Regions from separate parts of the Ruegeria sp. HKCCD3925 genome, predicted to be linked through region 1. Evidence: riboswitches for the same ligand, from Rfam matches in the RefSeq annotation. Region 1 holds a riboswitch; each other region holds the start of a gene.
The links. Region 1 has a riboswitch for cobalamin ahead of AC2TEM_RS18115 (hypothetical protein). Riboswitches for the same ligand answer to the same signal wherever they lie in the genome.
Positions count from the first base shown of each region.

Region 2: another riboswitch for cobalamin. It lies ahead of AC2TEM_RS05200 (DUF1636 domain-containing protein); the one in region 1 lies ahead of AC2TEM_RS18115 (hypothetical protein).
Region 3: another riboswitch for cobalamin. It lies ahead of AC2TEM_RS12405 (DUF1636 family protein); the one in region 1 lies ahead of AC2TEM_RS18115 (hypothetical protein).
Region 4: another riboswitch for cobalamin. It lies ahead of AC2TEM_RS16135 (energy-coupling factor ABC transporter permease); the one in region 1 lies ahead of AC2TEM_RS18115 (hypothetical protein).

Region 1 covers NZ_JBWVBI010000008.1:50,655-54,864, forward strand. The annotation lists gene rsgA (ribosome small subunit-dependent GTPase A) at 1-574, shown strand, start outside; gene AC2TEM_RS18110 (alpha/beta fold hydrolase) at 611-1,468, opposite strand; cobalamin riboswitch at 1,590-1,810, shown strand; gene AC2TEM_RS18115 (hypothetical protein) at 1,902-2,309, shown strand; gene AC2TEM_RS18120 (phosphatase domain-containing protein) at 2,314-2,814, opposite strand; gene AC2TEM_RS18125 (DNA polymerase III subunit gamma/tau) at 2,987-4,210, shown strand, end outside.
Region 2 covers NZ_JBWVBI010000002.1:41,175-45,384, forward strand. The annotation lists gene AC2TEM_RS05185 (peroxidase family protein) at 1-88, opposite strand, end outside; gene AC2TEM_RS05190 (catalase family protein) at 107-1,174, opposite strand; gene AC2TEM_RS05195 (hypothetical protein) at 1,294-1,449, shown strand; cobalamin riboswitch at 1,433-1,640, shown strand; gene AC2TEM_RS05200 (DUF1636 domain-containing protein) at 1,743-2,099, shown strand; gene AC2TEM_RS05205 (ABC transporter ATP-binding protein) at 2,096-2,881, shown strand; gene AC2TEM_RS05210 (ABC transporter substrate-binding protein) at 2,900-3,847, shown strand; gene AC2TEM_RS05215 (iron ABC transporter permease) at 3,849-4,210, shown strand, end outside.
Region 3 covers NZ_JBWVBI010000004.1:461,314-465,523, reverse strand. The annotation lists gene AC2TEM_RS12415 (glycosyltransferase family 2 protein) at 1-229, opposite strand, end outside; gene AC2TEM_RS12410 (NAD(P)-dependent oxidoreductase) at 344-1,330, opposite strand; cobalamin riboswitch at 1,436-1,642, shown strand; gene AC2TEM_RS12405 (DUF1636 family protein) at 1,728-2,108, shown strand; gene cobW (cobalamin biosynthesis protein CobW) at 2,105-3,160, shown strand; gene cobN (cobaltochelatase subunit CobN) at 3,166-4,210, shown strand, end outside.
Region 4 covers NZ_JBWVBI010000006.1:211,040-215,249, reverse strand. The annotation lists gene AC2TEM_RS16150 (heavy metal translocating P-type ATPase) at 1-14, opposite strand, end outside; gene AC2TEM_RS16145 (hypothetical protein) at 201-473, shown strand; gene AC2TEM_RS16140 (L,D-transpeptidase) at 515-1,177, opposite strand; cobalamin riboswitch at 1,393-1,605, shown strand; gene AC2TEM_RS16135 (energy-coupling factor ABC transporter permease) at 1,682-2,365, shown strand; gene AC2TEM_RS16130 (transglutaminase-like cysteine peptidase) at 2,471-3,094, opposite strand.

The DNA of each region.
Region 1 (4,210 bases):
CCAATCGCTCGCCCCGTTTCTGACGGTACTTGCGGTCAACGCGCTGGATCACGGCGGTCTCGAACAAGTTCTGTCGTGGTGTCCGAAAGGACAAACCAGCGCCTTGCTTGGATCATCCGGCGTTGGGAAAACGACGCTCGCCAACGGGATGACGGGGCAGGATCAGGCCACCGCAGGTATTCGCGAAGACGATGCGCGCGGCAGGCACACAACAACGGCACGCGCCTTGCATCGCATGCGCAATGGCGGCTGGCTGATCGATACGCCCGGCATGCGCGCGTTACGTCTGCTAGATGCACAAGAGGGGTTGGATGAGGTGTTCTCGGACATCTCAGACCTCAGCCTGAATTGCCGCTTCTCGGATTGTCAGCACGAGACTGAGCCCGGATGTGCGGTACAGGCTGCAATTGACGCCGGCACACTTGATCCCGCGCGGCTGGACCGCTGGCGCAAGCTGCGGCGCGAAGACCAACACAATTCCGCTTCGGTGGCGCAGGCCCGCGCCCGCGACAAGGCGTTCGGCAAGATGGTGCGCAGCGTGATGCACGAGAAAAAATCCCGTAAAGGGCTATAACGAAGCTGGGCACCGGCCTACCGGTGCCCAGCGCTATCAGGCGATCAGCCTAGGCCAGACTGCCGCATTCCGTCTTGCGAATGCACCGATATGGCCGATCTTGGATACTCCGAATTCGCTTGGTGCAAGCAGATGGCGCCCGGCTTTGGGTCCATAGAGATCGGCAAGACGCCAGACAGCATCCGGCGGCACCATTTCATCATCTGCGAAGGTAAACAGATCGACACGTTTGCCCAAGTCTTCCCAGCGGGCGGCGGGCAGTGTCGTGCCGATCTCTGGCACATAGCTTTTGGGGGCGGTGCACCATTTGCGCCATTGCCAATAGACTTGGGCAGGCAGGTCCGATCCAAACCCGACCAACCGTCCGGGCAGGTAGCCAAGCGCCTTGACCACCAGCGGCGCGTGACCAAACCAGAACAACGCCGCCAAAGCGCGATAAGGCCAAGGGTGATCCGCCAGCGTTACCAGACCCGAACAGACACAGATCATCCTGTCAATCTGATCGATATCGGGTTGGATCGGGCCAAACATTCCGCCCAAGGAATGACCTATGCTCCATAGCTTGGCCTGCGGAAACCGTCGGCGCATCTCGGCCCGGGCGGCTGGAATGTCGATCAACGCCCAATCGGCCATGGTGACATTTGACCGCTTTTGTGAACCCACCAAAGAGTGACCAAAATCCCGGTAATCGTAAGTCAGGCAGGCCATGCCCTGTTCTTCGGCGAGCCACCGGGCGAAGTGCTGATAGTAATCCCTTGGCACCCCAGTCGCACCGTTTATGACGACCACCTTTTCGGGGTCGGCAACCGGACGGTAAAGCCGCGCCGACAACATTGCCGGGTCGGACGGGATCTGAAAATCCTCGGTCACAACCGCCTGCTGCGTGTCCAACATGGTGCCCTCCAATACCGACTGAACTGATCAGTTCACCCGAAGCGCCTCAAGTCAAGGTTGACGTGGCTGGACCGTACGTCACTTGCCTGACGCAATCTTCTTGACTCGGGCACGGCGCAGCCGATAGCCATGTCGCGATGGTTCTCGCGCCCAATCGGGCCGGGATGAAAAGGGAACACGGTGCGGTTCTGCCCGGATAAATCCGGAAAGAACCTAGTCCGAGACTGCCCCCGCAACTGTAAGCGGAGAGCAATGCCGAGATACCACTGGCCTTGAAGGTTGGGAAGGTCGGCAAAGCGATGACCCGCAAGTCAGGAGACCTGCCATCGGATGTAGAACCGAAACTCGGGCGGGGTGTCCGGGACGGGTTTGATCGTGCTCCGCAACGACCAACCTGTGCCACGCCCTTGCCTTGCGCGCGGAGGGCGCATTGATGATCTGGAAGACCAAAACACACGAATTCGCGGCGACCGTGTGCCAACGTACTGGCGCACCTTGCCCCGCATTGGCACAGATGGCGCGGGCTCTGACGCAGGCCATGTCCGCCACAAAACCGGTCACGAAAACTGAGTTTGAGATTGAAGGCACCATAGATCTGTCGCACTGCCCGGAAGGATGCACCGCCCGCTTTCGCGCCCAATGCGACCAGATACGCGTATTCTGCGGAACCGATCCTGAAATCGATACCGGCCGGCTGGATGACTACGCAGACATGATGTTCGGAACCGAGTACAGCAGCCTACCCGCAGACCTGCTAAGGAATCCTCCTTGCGCCATGCTTGAGGCTTCGCTTCTGGTGCAGCACAACGGTGGCGAAATCTCGCCACATTTTGGTGTCTAAGCCGTCAAACGGCTTGAACACGGGCCGGTTCAACGGCCCAAAGCATCTGGGCATTTGTCTCGACTGCGCAAGGACGCACCGTACGCAATCGCTTCAATGCCGTCTCAGGCCGTTCACCGCATTCAACCATCAGACGCAGAACCACCATCCCGGATCGGCCACAGCCACCACGGCAATGCACTAGCACACGGCCACCACCTGACAACGCCTGACGTGCGGTCGCGCCAACGCGGGGCCAGCGCTCCACAATCTCCTTGGGTGGCGTGCCAAAATCTTCGATCGGCAAATGCACCCATCTGCTGGCACGCCCCTGAATATCAGCGCCAAAATTCCGCGAGCCATCTTGAATCATCTCAACCTCAGTCGTCATCGAGATCACAAGCCCGGGCTTCCAGTCTGCGATAAGATCAAGGTCTTCTGTATACGTTCCTCCACGCCCAGGCATCGAGGACAAGGCCAAGGTGCCTCCGCCAACCTGCAACGCATAAACCACCAGTTGCGACATTATCTCCCCCCAAACAAACTTCACCCAACATCATACTGGTCCAGTAAATAGAATAGAGTGGATTTTAGCCGCATACCCACGCATTCCAAAATGAAAATCGTCCCGGCTGGCTGTGGACGCGGGCGGCGAGGGCCTCTACGCTGCGGCGTAACGCGAATCCGACAGAGCAGACATGACCGAGACGCCCAGCCCCGCCTACCAGGTTCTTGCCCGCAAATACCGCCCCGAAACCTTTGCCGATCTGGTCGGTCAGGACGCCATGGTGCGCACTCTGAAAAACGCCTTCGAGGCGGACCGGATCGCGCAGGCCTTCATCATGACCGGCATCCGCGGTACCGGCAAGACGACGACCGCTCGGATCATAGCCAAGGGTATGAACTGCATCGGTCCCGATGGCAGCGGCGGCCCTACCACCGAACCCTGCGGTCAATGTGAACACTGCGTAGCCATCATGGAGGGCCGCCATGTCGATGTGATGGAGATGGACGCCGCCAGCCGCACCGGTGTTAATGACATCCGCGAGATCATCGACAGCGTCCGCTATCGCGCTGCGTCCGCGCGCTACAAGATCTATATCATCGACGAGGTTCACATGCTGTCGACCAGCGCTTTCAACGCGCTGCTCAAGACGCTGGAAGAACCCCCCGAACACGTGAAGTTCATCTTTGCCACCACCGAGATTCGCAAGGTCCCGGTGACCGTCCTGTCCCGTTGCCAGCGCTTTGATCTGCGCCGGATCGAGCCGGAGGATATGATCGGACTGCTGCGCAAAATTGCAGGTGCCGAAGGGGCACAGATTGCCGAGGATGCGTTATCGTTGATCACCCGGGCCGCCGAGGGATCGGCGCGCGATGCGACCTCACTGCTGGATCAGGCGATCTCGCACGGGGCCGGTGAAACCAGCGCGGATCAGGTGCGCGCGATGCTGGGGCTGGCCGATCGGGGCCGGGTGCTGGATCTGATGGATATGATCCTGCGCGGCGATGCTGCAGGCGCGTTGACCGAGCTGAGCGGGCAATATGCCGAAGGGGCTGATCCACTCGCCGTCTTACGCGATCTGGCTGAAATCACGCATTGGGTTTCGGTGGTCAAGATCACCCCGGATGCCGCCGAAGATCCCACCGTTTCCCCCGACGAACGCGCCCGAGGTCAACAAATGGCCGAGGCTCTGCCCATGCGAGTCCTTACACGCATGTGGCAAATGCTGCTGAAAGCGCTTGAGGAAGTTTCCGCCGCACCCAACGCAATGATGGCTGCGGAAATGGCCGTGATCCGCCTGACCCATGTGGCCGACTTGCCTAGCCCGGAGGAGCTGATCAAGCGTCTGCAAGATACGCCTCCGCCGCCCAATGGTGGCCCCGGCAAGGGAATCGGTGCGCCTGGACATGCTATTTCC
Region 2 (4,210 bases), on a different contig from region 1:
CGTTTGCAAGCCTGATCGCGGCCAAATAACTCGTAACGGGTGGGGAGATCTTGAATCCGAGTTTGATCAGATCATCAACGTCCAGCATCAATACATCTCCGTTTGGTCATCGGTTCGGGAACCGGGCGCGGGCCAGGCTCAGATAGGTTCTGAGCCGGATCGCATTAATCGGTCCTAAAGGTTCGTGATCTGCCGTGACACGCCAGGGCGAGAAGCTCATCGCGTCGCCATTCTGCGGATCAAATTCTGCACCTTTGGGAATCGTGATATCCGCCACGGGCGTGACGGTATGATGGTACGGATCAAGAGGTGCATCTGGTTGCGGATCGCATGCCCACCGGATGCGATTGTCTAGCACATCGAATTCGTCGGCCGGGCGCGGGGGCTCAATCACACACAGCTCGAAGTGATTATCTCCATCGGCCACGTCTTGCCGCAAACACTGCCCGATCCCATCTGGGTCGTCTACCGGATGTGCCGGAACTTTTGGTTTAGCGCTGCGGGCTAGGTATCGGACTGTTAGATCGGGGCCCAGCCGATACGGTGTTGTCGACCAGAAATGGACCTCAAAAGGCGAGTGCATATAGTTCGAGGCGAAATCACTCGCGACGCGAAACTGACGCTTGCCTTCACGAGTGAGGAAGGCTCGAAATCCTGCGCGCAGCCCTTTGGTGATCAACCTAAGGCTCCATTTTCGTCGCCCTTTGATCGCGTGCTGGACCGCTTGTAATGTGGCGACAAGCCTGCCCAATCGCTCATATTCATCGGGGACGTAGCTGGGAAACACATCCTGATCGACCAATACAAAATCGAACTCGTCGCTGAGTTGTGTGGTCCCCAGATGCGCAAGTGCTTCGGCGTCGATCAGCTTGGGGCCAGGCACATCAAAAAGCTTGATCGCCATCCCGTGGGCATCCGATTTCCGGTCATCCAGATGCGCGCCGTTGGAAAAGCGAAGTGCGGCTGAATAGGCTGCGGGCTGTTCAAACAGGCCGTGACGGAACTGTTCTGGTAGATCGTTTCTGACGGTGAATATTGCAGCTACACACCCGTGACTGCGCCCATGCTGAGCCCTTAAGCGATGGCCTTTCCACCGTGCTACGGCCTCGAGATTGTGGTCAATGACATCATCAACAATATCCGGCGGCAATGCGTTTTGCGAAACATGTGTCAAAGAACCGTCTCCTTGGATAAACCCAGGCAATGATCAAACAGGGGTAAGGTGCTGACAAAGCTAAACCTCTAAATTTGTTCAGCTTACCTCAGATTGTCTAATTTCCAAACACACCAACTATGGACAACCGTGGCCAGACAAATTCGGCGCGCAGCCCAAGCTATTCGGTTGGTGCTTCGGACACGTGGTTGGCGGCGCTCGATCCTCGACCAGAGTTGGGTGCCTTCGACTTTATCATTGACGTGTCCGGTGTTCTCGGGCACTCAATCGATTGATGGTTCCCGGTGGCGTTGCCGCGGGATGAAAAGGGAATACGGTGAGGCTTGCCAAAAGGTGCCAATTCCGTAACTGCCCCCGCAACTGTAAGCGGTGAGCAAGGCCAAACAGCCACTGGTCCACAGGATCGGGAAGGTTGGCCGAGCGCGGACCCGCAAGTCAGGAGACCTGCCATCAGATGTTTAACCAACCCGGGGCGGGGCGTCCTGGAAGGAGGCTTTGATGGCGCGTCAATCGCGTGTTTACATTGTCGGCAGCTTCCGCATGCGCTTGGAAACAAGTGGAGTGGACCATGCCAGATACGCCTGATCATTTCATTCTAGTCTGCGAAAGCTGCGCTGAAGGGCTGCCCCTTGATGAAATTTGCGATGCGTTGACTGGGAAATTACCTCGCAGTTTTGCGATCCGCGCGTCGTCTTGCATGGCAGGCTGCGATAGTCCCAGAACGGTTGGGTTCCAGGCCGTAGGAAAGGCGCAATACCTTTTTGGTGGCATTCAGACCGCGGATGAGGTGCAGGCGCTGGCTGAGTTTGCAGCGCAGTATCGTGAAAGCCCGGATGGCTGGACAAATGCCACTGATCGCCCGCAGGCGTTGTCCAATAAAACCCTCTCGCGCATGCCGCGGATCGAACAGGGGGCATCGCAATGACGTTGCCACCCTTTCTGATTGCCGAAAACCTTGAGTATTATGCCCTTAACGGAGATGTCCTGTTGCAGGGCGTCTCGTTCGAGTTGGACGAGGGTTCCATTCTAGCCATCGCCGGCCCGAACGGGGCGGGGAAAACGACGCTTCTCAATCTGTTGTGCGGCGCTGAGCCGCTGGCACTTGGCGATGTTCGGATCAAAGGACGCAGTCTGAAACAGCTCACGGCCAAAGAGCGTGCGCGCATGATTGCAGTGGTAGGTCAGCAGGAACTGCCCGATGGACGCTTGGCGTTACGCGATTATGTTGCGCTGGGGCAAATACCCATCCGTGCGGACCGCTCTGCCGAAGGCCACGCGCAAGAGCTGGACCGGATTTTAGACCTGACCGGTCTCGCCAATCTCGCGGACAAGCGCATGGCCCAACTGTCCGGAGGCGAACGTCAGCGTGCCCATATCGCTCGTGCTTTGGCGCAGAACCCTTCGTTGCTGTTTCTGGACGAACCGACCAACCATCTGGATCCTGATGCAAAAGGGCGGATGCTGTCTTTGGTCGCCGAGCTTGGGATCACCGTGGTCATGATCGTACACGATCTTGTCATGATCCCCGAATTCGCCACACACGTGGCGCTGATGAAATCGACCCGCATGATCGAGTTTGGGTCGGTGGACAAGGTGCTGACACCCGAAAGAGTCCGCGAAACTTTTGGCGTTGATTTCCTCTGCTTTCTCCACGAAGGCCGCGTGATCCCGGCGCTTGATATTCGAAGAACTACAGTCTCAACTTAGTCGAAGGAACACACTGATATGAAATACATCTGGCCCGTGGCGTTGGCCACCGCCATGGCAAGCGGTGCTGCTGCGCAAGAAGTCACCGTAGACAACTGCGGCGAACCGCTGGTTTTTAATACCGCGCCCGAGCGCCTGGTTGTGCATGACATGAACATGACCGATATGGCCTTTGCATTGGGTCTGCAGGACAAGATCGTCGGCCTGACCGGCATCACCGGCTGGTACAAGACCAGCCCTGATTTTGATGCCCTGCGTGGCGACATCCCCGAGCTTGCGCCAAAATATCCGACCGTCGAAAATTTGGTGGCGGTTGAACCCGACCTGTTCTTTGCCGGTTGGTACTATGGCATGAAGCCGGGTGGTGATGTGACCCCAGATACATTGGAACCGTTCGGAATCAAGACCATGGTTCTAACCGAAAGCTGCGTCCATCTGGACAAGGATCGCCCCGAAGCCAGCATGGATCTTCTATTTGGCGATGTGTTGCGCTTGGGCAAGGTGATGCAAGTCGAAGACAAGGCCGAGGCTTTGGTCTCGGGCTGGAAAGAGCAGCTGGCAGCGATCGAAGCCAAGACTGCTGAACTGCCCAGGCCCCGCGTCTTTCTTCTGGATGGTCCTGCAGATGCTCCGTTTACCGCCGGTAAATTCGCGATTCCCGATGCGATGATCGCAGCCGCCGGTGGTGAAAACGTCACTCATGACATGGACACGAGCTGGGGCCGCACTTCGTGGGAGGCCGTTGCCGCATCGAACCCGGAATTCCTGGTTTTGTTGGATTATCAGACCGGCAATGGCGCCGAGGACACCTTCAAGTTCCTGCAGGAACATCCCGTCATGTCCCAGACTGACGCCGTCAAGAACGAACGCTGGATCGGATTGCGCTACGAAGAGCTGACGCCGGGACCGGCAAATATCGAAGCGATCTCGAAGATGGCGCGCGCGATGCATCCGGGTCAGAGCTGATATGGGCCGATTGGGCCTGACATTGTTGCTGGGGGCGGTCGTTCTGGCCGCCCTTTTGCTGATTTCCACAATCTACGGCACAACCTCGATACCTTTGTCCGAGACCTTCACCGCGATCTTGCGCGGTACCGGGTTGCAGGACGGAGAGATGTCGCCGCTGCATAGGATCGTATTCGACCTTCGATTGCCCCGCGCGTTGTTTGCAGCCGTGATCGGTGCCGGGCTGGGCATCGTTGGCGTGGTGCTGCAAACGACCACACGTAATGACCTTGCCGATCCATTTCTGTTCGGCCTGTCCTCGGGTGCGGCAGCGGGGGCGGTGTTTGTAATTACCGTGACCGGAGATATTCTGGGTTTCTGGAC
Region 3 (4,210 bases), on a different contig from region 1:
AAAATGCACGAACCTGCGGCGCGGCGCGCGGACCCAGTCTGTTTCGTTGGTGGTGAGCCCAGCCAAGCGCTTGCAACCGTTCGCCCATGGCATCGGTACCATCAGCGCAATCATTGGTATAAATCAGAATGTCATCAAAGCCGATTGCGTGGTTGTAGGCCACCCAATCGATCATGAAAGGCCCTTCGTTTTTCATCGTTGTTACGATGAGAAAGGTCTCATTCGTCATAAGTTGTTCTCTTGCCTGTGCCGGTGTCGGACTCCTGTCGACCTATTTAGAATAGCACCAGAATTTTGTCCAACCAGGTCGCCAGACAGCCGCAATGCTTGCCGATTAATCGATCTACCGATTCTGCGGGATCACCTCATAACCCGGTTCTTCTGGCTCGTCGTCCAGCATCTCGGTTGGGAACCCTGGCGCCTGGATCTCCAGTCCGGTCGCGTCCTCTAGCCGCCTGATGATGTTCGGGGACAGTTCACGCTCACCATATCGCGCGATGCCATCTTCGAAAATCTTGATCATCAATGGGTTTATCTCCAGAGGAACTCCGGCACGGTCGGCGACCTCCTGAAACAGACCGATATCTTTTTTCACCAGATCCATGGTGAAGGAAATATCGCGCGAGCCGTTCAGGATGACCTGACTTTCGGTCTCGTGCACGAAGGATGTGCCTGACGATATCTTGATCGCTTCATAGGTGGTTCCAAGGTCCATACCGGCGGCCTTGGCTGTCACCAATGCCTCGGCGCAGGTGATCAGGTTGGCGGTAGCCAGATAATTGGTCAACACCTTCAGAACAGAGGCCGAGCCCAGATCGCCCGTGTGCAAAATGCGCCGCCCCATGGTGGTCAGGAATGGCAGGATACGTTCAAAAGTCTCACGATCACAGCCTGCGAAGATCGAGATATTACCCGTCGCTGCCCGGTGACATCCGCCGGAAACCGGGCAATCCACCGCTGCGCCGCCTCGTTCGATGACCATTGCGCCAAGGCGTTTGACTTCGGCTTCGTCAGTGGTCGACATTTCCATCCAGATTTTGCCAGGGCCGACCTCTGGCAACATTTCCTGCATCACCGCATCCGAGGCCGCAGGAGAAGGCAAACAGGTTATAACAGCATCGCAATCGCGCATCAGTTGCGCCGGGCTTTTGGCGGCTTTGGCACCCTTGGCGACGAATTCGGTCACCAGATCCGGGTTCAGGTCATGAACCGTCAGATCGATACCGTTTCGTAGCAGCGATCCAGATAGCTTGCCCCCTACATTCCCCAGCCCGATAAACCCTACTTTCATGCGCGGTATCCTCCTGTTCGCATCTTGCTGCCATGCCAGCACGTCGTTGCAGAAGTATCATGCCGCCCAGCGACCCCGACAGGTCGCTTTTTATCCGCTTTTTCACGGATCGGCGCGACTCGCTTGACAAGCAACCCTGCCCTGCCGCATGTCCCTTTCGTTGGTGTCTGCGAGAGCAGATGAAAAGGGAATGCGTCAGCGGTTTTTGCCGTCAAACGCAGCCGCCCCCGCGACCGTGACCGGAGAGGGTGCCCAAAGCCACTGGCAGTATGGCCGGGAAGGCGGGACATCCGACAGAGGCCTCCTCTGACATCCGCAAGCCGGGAGACCTGCCAACGCCCGAAGATGAAACCGGACGGGGTGTTCCGGTGTGGGGCTGTGATCGGCCCGCATGAAACCCCGTCCCCCACGAAGAGGATTTGGGGGGATGAGAGACATGACCGAGACCGCACCGGTCGAACTGCTGGTTTGCACTACCTGCCGTCGCGGGCTGCCTGTCGAGGATGACGCCCAGCGCCCCGGCACGTTGCTGCACAAGGCGCTTGAACAGGCGGGCCTGCCCGAAGGCATTACCTTGAAAGCTGTGGAATGCCTGTCGAATTGCGATGAAGGCTGCTCGATCGTGCTACGCGGAGGACCGGATCGCTGGACTTTCGTGTATGAGCATCTGAACGAGATCGACCATGTTGAAACCATCGTCGAAGGCGCAGCCAAATACCTCGCCACCGAGGACGGTTTGGTCAAATGGCGCGAACGTCCCGAACATTTCCGCAAAAACTGTGCGGCCCGCATTCCCCCGATTGGAGCCCTGAAATGAGCAATCTCGAGAAACTTCCCGTCACTGTGATCACCGGCTTTTTGGGCTCGGGCAAAACCACTTTGGTGCGACACCTGATGCAGAACCCGCAGGGCAAGCGTCTGGCGGTGGTCGTCAACGAATTCGGCGATGTCGGCGTCGATGGCGATATCCTGAAGTCCTGCGCCATTCCTGATTGCCCCGCAGAAAACATCATGGAACTGGCCAATGGTTGCATCTGCTGCACCGTGGCCGATGATTTCATCCCGACCATTGAAGCCCTGATGGCACTAGAGCCGCGACCTGATCACATCCTGATCGAAACCTCCGGTCTCGCCCTGCCAAAACCGTTGTTGAAAGCGTTCGACTGGCCCGATATCCGCTCGAAAATCACCGTCGATGGCGTGATTGCTCTGGCCGATGCCGAGGCTGTGGCCGCTGGTCGGTTCGCTCCAAATGTCGAGGCGGTGGATGCGCAACGCATGGCAGATGACTCGATTGATCATGAAACTCCCTTGTCCGAGGTGTTCGAGGATCAGATTTCCTGCGCCGACATCATTCTGCTGACCAAGCCCGATCTGGCTGGCCCGGAAGGCGTTGCGAAAGCGAAAGAGATCATCGCCGCCGAAGCGCCCCGCCCCATGCCCGTGGTCGAAGTGGCCGAGGGTGCCGTGGACGTCCGCGTCGTGCTGGGTCTAGAAGCCGCGGCCGAGGATGACATGGACGCGCGTCCCAGCCATCACGACGGCCATCACGATCACGAGCATGACGATTTCGAAAGCATCATCGTTGAACTGCCCGAGCAAACCGATCCGATTGATCTAGTCGCCAAGATTGAACGATTGGCCAACGAGTTGAATATCCTGCGCGTCAAAGGCTATGCCGCCGTTCAGGGCAAGCCCATGCGCCTACTGGTTCAGGCCGTCGGTGCGCGCGTGCGTCACCAATATGACCGCCCGTGGGAGCCCGGCGAAGACCGTCGGTCGCGCCTTGTGGTCATTGCCGAGCATGACGATATCAAAGAGGCCGAGATCCGCGATATCCTCGTGGGTGTTACCGAGGCTGCCGAGTAAGACCTATGCACGTCGTCTTCCGCGAAAGCCATGGGCTCGAAGAAACCGAGACCCCGACCGATCTGGGCCAGAGCCCGGCGGACCTGGTGGTGCTGTCCTTTTCCGACAGTGACCTTGGCGCTTTCGCGGCGGGATGGCATCGTGGAGGTGGGCCTGAAGGACGCATGCCAACGATGCGGCTGGCCAATCTGACGGCGCTGAAGCATCCCCTCTCAGTCGACACATATGTCGAGCAGACACTGGAGGGCGCAAAGGGCATCCTGATCCGTCTAATTGGCGGTGTGCCTTATTGGGCTTACGGACTGCAACAGGTTCTGGCACTGGCGCAGGCCAACGGAATTGCGCTGGCCGTTCTGCCTGCAGACGGGCGCGAGGATACACGGCTGGACGACTACTCTACCCTACCCGTCTCGACCCTGCGGCGGCTGGCGCATCTCTGCGACACCGGCGGAGAGGTCGCGGCGCAGGCCGCTCTGGCGCAGATGGCACTGGCTGCTGGATTGTATGCAGGTCCGGTCATGGGCGCGAAGACCATCCCCGAATGCGGCGCCTGGTGCCCGGATCGCGGTGTGATCCCGGCAGAAAACGCTCTGTCAGGTGATACGAAACGTATCATCGTGACCTTTTATCGCGCATACCTGACCTCGGCAGATACCGCCCCAATTGCGGCGTTGATCCGCAGCTTGCGGGCGCGGGGTTTTGAGGCCGTCGGCCTGTTTGCCCCGTCGCTCAAAGCACCAAATGCCGCCGATTGGCTGCGCGAGACTATTGTGGCGCTGAAGCCTTCGGCGATCGTGAACGCCACCTCATTCTCAGGCAAGGGCGCATCAGGCACCTCACCTCTCGATGTGGCAGAGGTGCCGGTCTTTCAGGTCGCGCTGGCCACGTCACGCCGCAAAGCGTGGGCCGAAGCGGAACGTGGCCTTTCACCAGCTGATCTTGCCATGCATGTGGTCCTTCCGGAAGTGGACGGGCGGATCAACGCGGGCATCGTATCCTTCAAAGAGCCGGGCAAACGCGACCCGCATCTCGAGTATTCTCGTTTCGCTC
Region 4 (4,210 bases), on a different contig from region 1:
GTATCGGATGACATGATTGGACCTCAAGAATCTCTATGGTCCTTTGTAAATAGTTCCTACAGTAACTAGAGCTTCAATACCTTTTATATTTTTTTCATCCGGGTTCTTGGCCTGCGATATTGTTAGTTCATTTCGTCTTGCGGGCCGGCCGTGTGGATGCAATCTAATTGCAGATGACGCAAAAAATTTGGAATAGATCAATGCAGAAACGGATCGCAATTACCATCACGTTAGTCTCGATTACGGCTGGTTGCTCAGCCCAGTTCACTGGGGCCAAAAGCAAAGCATTTGAACCAGGCAACGTGCCAGATTCGGTCGTAGCGCTGGCAGGGCCGGCGCAGGATTTGACCACAGCGCGCCTCCTGCCCGAAGACAATTGCTTTTGGTATGAGCACAGCGGACCCGTCGAGACGACATTGGTACCATTGCGCGCGACGAATGGCGCTCCGATCTGCATTGCGCGCGACGCCTGATCGAAATGAGGGCAGCGACGTCCATGTACGCTGCCCAATATTCATGAGCGGGCTGTGACGCTATCTTCGGCAGAGTATAGGAAAGCGGTCGAGCCGGTTTTCACGTTTGGGTAGAGGTCATTGATATGAGCCATGATCATTCGCACACATCCAGAACTTGCGCGACCGCCGATGCTTCTTGGCTCAGGCGTGCCGTGAATTCTGAGATATGTGTCTCGGTCTCCAACGTATAGATAAAGGGCACGAGAGCCGAGAGCATTATTCGGCCCGGGCTCCATGCCATTCCGGAATTCCGCGTATTCGGGGTTGCGCTCGATCATTGAAGCGGTTGGTGTCCAGTGTGGCCATTCGACCTTTCGGCGGATAACATAGGTGCCGGGCTCGTAAAGGTTCCCGCGCGCGATCGCTACGCCATAGCGCATTGCGGTCCCGCCTTCTTCGATATGATAGAGATAGCGCGCGACGGCATCCACATGGATGTCACCTGGAACCAAACCATCATTTGCCGCGACGCGTCTTGGTAAAAAACGGTCATGAACACCCCACGGATTTGAGGTCATTGGATCGTAACCAATTGGCGTGACCTGACTGTCCCAATAGGTCTTCTGCGATGCGGTTGGCCAGGTTTTGGCGATCAATGGACTGGCCGCAGACGCCGAGAACAGCGCTGTGGTGGATTGAATGAAATGGCGCCTTGTAAGCATAGGTCTCGTCCTGGTTCACAAGTTTAACGTATTTGGATCGCACTATCGCGAATTAATCCGAATCTTAAAGCCTCTAGCAGCTAGAGCTTCAAGAGGTTTCAGGTAACGCTTGGTTTACCCTGTCGATCAAGTGACCGGTTGCGTGAATCCTGCTTCGGTCGAGTTTACATTGGAATAGGTCGCAAAGACAATTGACACAGGCGAAGCCGCCATTGTAGCGGTGAATTGTTTTCGGTTCCTGATGGCGGAAGCCAAAAGGATTAAAAGGGAATACGGTTCGGTGTTTTCAATGGCGCCAATTCCGTAACTGCCCCCGCAACTGTGAGCGGAGAGCGATGCCAAGACACCACTGGTTCGTAATGGAACCGGGAAGGTTGGCGGAGCGAGCACCCGCGAGTCAGGAGACCTGCCGTAAAGCGCCGGGCTATGCCCAGACTGAACCTGTCGGCCTTACGGTCGATTCAACCTGACAAGCCGCCGGGTGAGGCGGTAGGGAGAAAGAACATGCATATCGAACCGGGCATCGTGAATGGTGCCAAAATCGCGCTTTCCTATGTTACCGCCGCAGGTGCGGCTACTTACGCAGCGAAAGAAACGTTTTCCACATTGCGTGCGAATGGACCTGCATCTTTTGTTATGCGCTCGGTGCTCGCCACCGTTGGGGTTTTCCTTTTCTTCGAAGTCCTGCCGCATTTCCCGGTTGGTGTCTCTGAAGTCCACTTCATCCTGGGGTCGACGCTGTTTCTGCTTCTCGGTGCTGCACCCGCGGCTTTTGGATTGGCAGCTGGTCTCCTGATTCAGGGTGTGTTTTTTGCCCCGTTCGATCTTCCGCAATACTTCATCAACCTGACCACCCTGCTGGTGCCGCTGTTTGCGCTACAAGCACTGGCCAGCCGCATCATCGCACCCGGCACAGCATATGTTGACCTCAAATATGGCCAAGCTCTTGCGCTGAGTGCGACGTATCAGGGAGGAGTAGTCGCATGGGTTGGGTTCTGGGCCTTCTACGGCCAGGGTTTCGGCGCAGAAACCATGGCGTCGGTTCTGTCCTTTGGCGGCGCTTATATGCTGGTAATTGTCATTGAGCCGATTGCTGATCTGGCAGTACTTGCGGCAGCCAAGGCAATGCGCGGTTTGAACAGTACAGGTCTGGTGACTCCGCGTTTGTACAACGCTGCGAAAGCTTGACCAAAGTTTGAAGCGGTGTCCTAAACTTGGGTTGCCGCGAAACAACCAGTAGTCGCAGGACCAAAATTTTATTGTGGCGCGTCTCGAAGGCGCGCCACATTGTTTTTAGCCGCTGGAAACCTGCACCCAACGATCAGGGTGATTTGGGTCCTGTATTCGTAGGAAAAGATACCTCGTTTCCTTCCAAGATTTGATCCTGTTGGTGACGTTGTCCAGAATCAAATCGCCTTCACTCGAGCGATAAACTAAAACTGCATGGCCACTGCGATTGGTGTCTAAGACAGTTGCAATAAGTAGCTTCGTAGGATCCAAGCCGTTCTGCATTAGTTCAAACTTCTTTTGCAAAGCGAAATCTTCGCAATCCCCTGACCCCTGCATTGGTAGTGTCCAGTATTCCTTTGTCCCGTATTGGTTTTGATCCGAAACGGCGCGGATCCTCCGATTGACGCGCAAGTTAATCGCTTTAACGATCTGTTTCTCCCGCGCTTCTGGCAGACCAGAAGTACGAGTATTCGCGCACGCCCACGAATAATCTTTGCAGAGTGATTTGGCACCCGATGGCGCCTGAACCTCTCTATCTAGTTTGATCCAGGGAAGCTCAGAAGCTTGCAATGAAGCGGCGGAGACAAGGTAGCTGCATATGATACAGGCCAACGATAGATAAACTGGTAACCTTTCCGAGATTTTTTTCTGAGCGGAAGTAGGTTTTGTCATATCTGCTTTCCCCATACTCGTTTCTCCTGGGTATCTGAAGCTACCGAGCCAAGAGAACTCTATTTCAATCTTTTATGTTCATCGACGCATTACAACAGCTTATTCAATTTAAAATGCAGAGCAGCAAAGTTCGCGAGCGCGCAGTTTTAAGTCGTGATTGCATGGGTGAGCTTAATTGAGATTCTTGCAGCGGCATATAAGAATGCCGACTAGTAGTTCTGGGTTGGAAACGCTTGAGGTTTGTGGCGGATTTGGATGACGCGATTCACTGATTTGTTTATGTTTTGGCATCGATCGAGTTTAAGGCCAGTGACGTTGAACAGTTTCCTGTTGAAGGTCACACTTATCTTACCCAACCGTCATAGTCGGACTACACTGTAATGAATGTTCGAAATCAGATGAAACTTCGAAGTCGGACATCTACTAAATATGACCCTTAGTATTATACTTCAATCCAAACCCACCATTTAGGACTACCGCAGGCAGTTTCGTTTGATCCGGCTTCCCTTTCGGATAATCAGAGCTGAATTGCAGTTCAGACAGCGATGCAGCTTGTCGCAGCTAATCTGCAATGTGGTGAACGCCGGGGCGAGGTGAGGCTATTCGATGGGGGTGGTGCGGCCTCGGCCCTGCCCGATAGGGTTGCCCGAGTGAGAGGGCAGTGCCCTCCCCGTGACGGTCTAGGGCGTTTGGTTTGCATAATCCCTGCTGGTCCAAGAAAGGGAAGCGACGGAGAGGATGAACGCCACCAAATTCGATTGTTACATATTGCTAAACTGCAAAAATGACAGCCGACCCAATTCTGCCGTTTAACGCGACATGTGAATGCTGCAGCGCGGCCCGTCGAACCTTCCACTCGGTGCTTGTGCGAGATCATGGATTGATTGAAGTGGCGATACGCGCACCAAAGCTGCCCTATGCAGGAGCGGCTGTTGCTGACTCAGTATTCGCTCGCGGAGACAACGCTGCCATCGCGGAAGTATCGCGTGTGTCAGTAGAGCCCTCATTCAAAGCACCTTGTTTACTTACGTTTGAAACAGCCCGTTCGCCACAGCCAAGTGCGATATCCGTAATAGCGCACCCGTTTCTTCAATTTCAGGAGTCCGACCACGTGAAGGGCCGGCAGCTGTG